One region of the Rhizobium sp. 21-4511-3d genome, then DNA from elsewhere that is predicted to be linked to it. Evidence: riboswitches for the same ligand, from Rfam matches in the RefSeq annotation. Region 1 holds a riboswitch; the other holds the start of a gene.

Region 1 (3,155 bases):
CGGCATTTTCGAGCATCCGCTTCAGCATCGCATCCTCGAAGCCGGTGACGGAGAAGCCGACCTTCCTGCCCTTCAGATCCGCGAGGCTCTTGATCGGCCCGTCGGCCAGCACGGTCACCGTATTCAGCGGCGTTTCGACCAGCGTGCCGATGCGGACGATCGGCAATCCGGCTTCATGATCGAGATAGAGATTGGGCTGGTAGTGGATGCCGATATCCGCCTGTTTGGCAGCGACGAGGCGGGGCACAGCGGAGGGGTCGGCGGGCGGAATCAGGGTGACGTCGAGACCGGCGGCGGCGAACAGGCCCTTCTCTTGAGCGATCACCATCGGCGCATGGTCCGGATTGACGAACCATTCGAGCATGACAGTCAGCTTGTCGTTGGCGAAGGAGGGCGACGCGAGGGTCGCGATCGCAAGGAGAGTGGCGGATATCAGACGCAGCATGTTTGCTCCATGATTATGCGGGAAGAAGAAGTCAGTTCGTGGTGGCCCATGGGGTCCAGCCGGAGGTGAGCCTGTCGACAGCGACGCGGCAGATGACGGTCATGGCGGCGAGCACGGCCATGGCGGCAAAGACCATGTCCGTCTGCATGCGGGCATTGGCCTGGACCATGACGAAGCCGAGGCCGGAGGACGCCCCGACCCATTCGCCGATCACGGTGCCGAGTGGCGCGAGAGGTGCGGCGATCCTGAGGCCGGAGACGAGGGACGGCAGGGCGAGCGGCAGGCGGATCCGCATCAGCGTCTGCCAATGGCTCGCCTCTGTCAGCGATACCGCATCGAGAATATCCCGCTCGGTGCGGCGCAGCCCGTCGGCAAAGGCGGAGGCGACGGGAAAGAAGATGATGATCGTCGCCATGGCGATCTTCGAGGCGATGCCGAAACCGAGCCAGATAACCAGGATCGGCGCCAGCACGAAGACAGGGAAAGCCTGCAGGATCAGTACCATCGGCCAGACGAGCGTGGCGGCAGCCGGAAAGGCGGCGAGCGCGAAGGCGACGGCAGCGCCCGATATGGCGCCGCAGAGCAGGCCGAGGACGATTTCGAGCGCCGTCGTCAGGCTCTGCTCAAGCAGGAAGAGCGGCTGCCTGCCGAAGACGGCGACGACGTCGGCAGGCGACGGCAGAATGAAATGCGCGGGCGCGAAGACCCAGATGACCGCCTGCCAGAGAGCGATAAGCAGGGCCACGCCGCCGAGGGCGTTGAGCGGACGCATCGCTAGGCCTTCGCGCGGGCCGGATGCGGGAACGGAAAGACAGACATGACGAAGCGATCTCCAGACAGAATTGGAGATCCAGGCAAAGCGAAGAAGAAGGGGAGATACCGCCGGTATCTTGTTCCGTTCCTACGCCGGCATGACCCGGATCAGGTTCAAGGGTCCGGCTCACCGCCATCTCAGCATCGTCAGATGCTCCCCTCGGAATGGGCGGAACCTGTCGTTTTCCCGGCCTGAAGTCAATGGCGCATCTGTCGCAGGCCGGTCGCCGGTCTTGTATTCCGGGGTCTCAGCTACAAAATTAATTAGAGACTTTTGGATCAGGCACCCTACTTGACCCTTAAGCATTAGGGAGACCGAATATGAAATTCGTTATTCTCACCGCGCTGGCTGCCTCACTTGCCGGCATTTCCGCTCAGGCCGCGGACCTGACGCCGCCGCCCGCCCCTGTCGAGCCCGAAGCGATAACCCCTGTCTTCACCTGGTCCGGTCCCTATATCGGCGCCGAGGGTGGCTATAGCTGGAACACCTTCGATCCTTCCGGGGCATCGGATGTCGATGCCAATGGCGGCATTCTCGGCGTCTTCGGCGGCTATAACTATCAGTTCGACAACAACTGGGTTGTCGGTGTCGAAGGTGACGTCCTGCACAACTGGAACAAAGAGGATGTAGCCTTTGGCTCGGTCGAGACGACCTGGCAGGGCTCGGTTCGCGCCCGCGTCGGCTATGCCTTCGACAATGCGCTGATCTACGGCACGGCCGGCTGGGCGATCGCCCGCGCCGAGGCCAATCCGGATGTCGGGCCCGACGAATCGGATACGCTGAACGGCTGGACCATCGGCGCCGGCATCGACTACGCCTTCACCCAGAATATCTTTGCCCGCGGCGAATATCGCTACACCGATTACGGCAGCGGCAATTTCGGCGCGGCTGGCGGCGATTTCGACCTGAACCAGAACACCATCATGATCGGCGTCGGCGTCAAGTTCTAGGCGCCACTCGTTCTCTCCAATGTAAGGGCACGCCTTCATTCGGCGTGCCCTTTCTATGATCGCCGGTACGCTTTCCAACATCTCGTGGAAAACCGGAACACCGTGTTGCACTAATTTAGGACTTCGACAAAAGTCATTCCCATCATGAGGAATGCTCACATGCTGTCGGGTCTCGGAACAATCACCATCACGGACGAGAACTATAGCGAGCATGTCGCCTTCGAGCTCGGAGAGCGCGATGGCCTGCTTTTCGGCGGGGAGGAAGTGCTGCGCAGAGCGCAGCGGGCCAAGAAGGTCTTCCTGTTTCTGCTGACCTCGCGGCGCGAATTGCGCATCCGCATAGCCAATGTCGAGCATAGCTGCGCCAATTTCGTCGTCATCAGCGAGCCCCTGCCCGCCGCCTGACATGCGAATGGCCACGATGGCCTGAGCGCATCGTGGCCGTCCTGACGCCGCCTGTGAGGCAGGCCGCGCCTTAGTTCAGGTGTTCGAAATCCGCCATGTTCTTCTGGGTGACAAGCTGGAAGGGGATCCAGACCTCGCGGTCGAGCTTCTCGCCCTTGATCGCCTTCATCGCGGCATCGATCGATCCCTTGCCCTGGCCTTTGGCATCCTGGAACACGGTGACCTTGAGATCGCCTGTCTTCATCGCCTGCAGCGCCTCGGGCGTCGCGTCGATGCCTGAGACGATGATCTTGTCGGTCGAGGCGCCGGCGGCCTTCAGCGCCGAAATCGCGCCGAGCGCCATTTCGTCATTATTGGCGATGATGGCATCGAATTCGACGCCTGACGTCAGCCAGTTGGAAACCAGATCGGCGCCGTTGACGCGGCTCCAGTTGCCGACCTGCTCCTGGGCGACGTTGATGCCGCTGCATTCGGGCGTCTTGACGACATCGTGAACGTCCTGCGTACGCTGGCGCGCCGCCTGGCTGGTGAGGTCGCCGAT
Region 2 (3,155 bases), on a different contig from region 1:
TTGGTGGCGGTACAAGCTGCCGGGCCTCGGCTTGCTCGACTGGTCGAGGTTCCTGAAGCAGGCGCGCAGCTACGGCTTCGACGGCACGATTTCGATCGAGCATGAAGATGCCGCCTATGGCTGGCCGGGCAAGGACCTGGAGGCCCGCAAGGAAGGCGAACGAGTCGGCCTCGGCTATCTCAGAACCGTCTTGGACAAGCTTTGATCGCAGCCTGGGGAGGACGATAATGGCTCATGTTTCAGTCAATAATGCTCGCAAGGACTACGGCGCGTTCAAGGCCATCAAGGGTGTCTCGGTCGATATCCGTGACGGCGAATTCGTCGTCCTCGTCGGCCCGTCCGGCTGCGGAAAATCGACGCTGCTCAGAATGATCGCCGGGCTTGAAGGCATCACGTCGGGCGAAATCCAGATCGGCAAGCATGTCGTCAACGAGCTGGCGCCGAAGGACCGGGACATCGCCATGGTGTTCCAGAACTATGCGCTCTACCCGCATATGACCGTGGCCAAGAACATGGGCTTTTCGCTGCGGCTGAAGCGCATGCCGCGGGCGGAGATCGACAAGCGGGTCGGCAATGCCGCAAAGATACTCGGCCTCGAAAGCCTGCTCGAACGCTATCCGAAGCAGCTTTCGGGCGGCCAGCGCCAGCGCGTTGCCATGGGCCGGGCGATCGTGCGCGATCCCGCCGTCTTCCTGTTCGACGAGCCGCTTTCCAATCTCGACGCCAAGCTTCGCGTCCAGATGCGCTCCGAGATCAAGGAGCTGCATCAGCGGCTGCAGACGACGACGATCTACGTCACCCACGACCAGATCGAAGCGATGACCATGGCCGACAAGATCGTCGTCATGAGGGATGGGCGCATCGAGCAGGCGGGCTCGCCGCTCGACCTCTATGACCGGCCCAACAATCTCTTCGTCGCCGGCTTCATCGGCTCGCCCGCGATGAATTTCATCAAGGGCAGCATGACGGATACGGGCTTCCGCACCGAGGACGGCATCACCCTGCCGAGCGACCGTCGCCCCGCCGACGCGGTGACCTACGGGATCCGCCCGGAGCATTTGCAGCTCGACCCAAATGGCATCGAGATCACCACCGTCGTCGTCGAGCCCACCGGATCGGAAACACTGGTGATCGCCCGGCTCGGCGCGCAGACGATCAGCTGCGTCTTCCGCGAGCGGATCAGAGCGGCGCCCGGCGACATCCTTAAGGTGGCGCCCATTCACGATGCCGTACATCTCTTCGGCGCCGACGAGCAGCGCATCGCCAGCGGCGAAGCCCGGCTCAACTGATAGGGCGTGACAAGCCGCTGATAATTTGCGATGACCGTGGTGTTGAGAGACAGGGGCGTTCGCCGAAAGGCGGGCTGAGAAGTACCCTTCGAACCTGAACCAGATAATGCTGGCGGAGGGAGTCGCTCGAGGCCCTTCGCTTCCATGTGCCTGGCCTCCCGCGTCTTGCCCCGCCCCAAAAGGGACGCAAGATGACGACTTCGAGATCACCCGGGCAATTGCTGACTGCGCTGCGCGCCGCGCCGCCGCTCGTTCAATGCATCACCAACTATGTCGCGATGAATATCGCCGCCAATGTCGTGCTGGCCGCGGGCGCCTCGCCCGCCATGGTGCATGCGGAGGAGGAAGCCGGTGAATTCGCCGCATTCTCCGGTGCACTGACCATCAATATCGGCACGCTCTCGCCCGCCTGGGTCAGCGGCATGAAGCAGGCGGCGAAGGCTGCTGCGCGCAATGGCAAACCCTGGGTTCTCGATCCCGTGGCGCATTACGCCACCGGCTTCCGCCGCGAAAGCGTCGCGGCACTTCTCGACCTCAACCCGGCGATCATCCGCGGCAATGCATCCGAAATCATCGCGCTGGCCGGCAGCGAGAGCCGTGGCCAGGGCGTCGATAGCCGCGATCCCGTCGAGCAGGCGGAAGGGGCCGCCCGCAGCATCGCGGCGCAATATGGCGCCGTCGTCGCGGTCACAGGCCCGGTCGACTTCGTCACCGATGGCACCCGCGCCGTTCGCATTTCCGGCGGTTCGCCGCTGATGCCGCAGATCACCGCGCTCGGCTGCTCGCTGACCTGCCTGACCGGCGCCTTCGCCGCGGTCGCCTCTGACGAGACCTTCGATGCGACGGTCGCCGCTCTCGCAATGTTTGCCGTTGCCGGCGAACAGGCGGCACAGGAAGCCAAGGGCCCTGGCTCCTTCTCCTGGCGTTTCCTCGATGCGCTTGCCGCGCTCGATGGTCCGGCGCTCGACGCCGCAGCAAGGATCAGCCAGGCGTGAAGAGCTTCGACCTCTCCCTTTATCTCGTCCTCGACCCGGAGCTCTGCGCCGGGTACGGGCTTGTCGAGACCGCCCGCGCAGCCGTCGCCGGTGGGGCGACCATCGTGCAGCTGCGCGACAAGACGGCGACTACCCGGCAGATGATCGAGACGGGCCGGGCACTGCAGCGGGTCCTGTCAGGAAGCGGAGCACTGCTTGTCGTCAATGACGACGTCGAAGCGGCAATCGCGCTCAACGCCGATGGGCTGCATATCGGCCAGGAAGACCTCGCCGCCGCCGAGGCCCGCCGCCGCATCGGGCCTGATATGATTCTCGGCCTCTCCGTCGAGACGCCTGAACTTGCCGCAGCCGTAGATCCCGCGATCGTCGACTATGCGGGGATCGGCCCCGTTTTCGCGACGGCGACCAAGCCGGATCACAAGCAACCGATCGGCATCGCAGGTCTGGAGGAGCTGGTTCGTGTCTGCCCGGTTCGCTCAGTGGCAATCGGCGGCCTGAAGGCGGAACATGTGGAGCCAGTGCTCGCAACGGGCACGGAAGGGCTTGCGGTCGTCTCGGCGATCTGTGGCCAGCCGGATCCGCAAGCGGCGACGGCTGCAATCGCCGAACGCATCAGAAAGGCAGGACAATGATCCGCAACGTTCTCTCGATCGCCGGCTCCGACCCATCGGGCGGCGCCGGCATCCAGGCCGACCTCAAAGCATTCTCCGCCCGCGGCACCTATGGCATGGCTGTGCTGACGGCCCTGACTGCGCAGAACACCACCGGCGTTTCAGCAGTGCAGACCGTCTCGCCGGATTTCGTCGCCGAGCAGATCCGCATGGTCTTTGCCGATGTCCGCGTCGATGCCGTCAAGATCGGCATGATCGCC

Evidence for each region. A riboswitch is a leader RNA that binds a small molecule or an ion and turns the genes downstream of it on or off. The one in region 1 is predicted to bind thiamine pyrophosphate.
Region 2: linked by a shared signal. The riboswitch ahead of thiM (hydroxyethylthiazole kinase) and the one ahead of ACQZ5H_RS27195 (ABC transporter permease) in region 1 are both predicted to bind thiamine pyrophosphate.

The regions. Positions count from the first base shown of each region.
Region 1 is NZ_JBNWCF010000016.1:2,744-5,898, forward strand. Features, by position in the region: gene ACQZ5H_RS27190 (ABC transporter substrate-binding protein) at 1-445, opposite strand, end outside; gene ACQZ5H_RS27195 (ABC transporter permease) at 477-1,217, opposite strand; TPP riboswitch at 1,327-1,429, opposite strand; gene ACQZ5H_RS27200 (outer membrane beta-barrel protein) at 1,580-2,209, shown strand; gene ACQZ5H_RS27205 (hypothetical protein) at 2,369-2,614, shown strand; gene ACQZ5H_RS27210 (sugar ABC transporter substrate-binding protein) at 2,685-3,155, opposite strand, start outside.
Region 2 is NZ_JBNWCF010000004.1:208,566-211,720, forward strand. Features, by position in the region: gene ACQZ5H_RS11760 (sugar phosphate isomerase/epimerase family protein) at 1-205, shown strand, start outside; gene ACQZ5H_RS11765 (ABC transporter ATP-binding protein) at 228-1,289, shown strand; TPP riboswitch at 1,331-1,427, shown strand; gene thiM (hydroxyethylthiazole kinase) at 1,481-2,284, shown strand; gene thiE (thiamine phosphate synthase) at 2,281-2,916, shown strand; gene thiD (bifunctional hydroxymethylpyrimidine kinase/phosphomethylpyrimidine kinase) at 2,913-3,155, shown strand, end outside.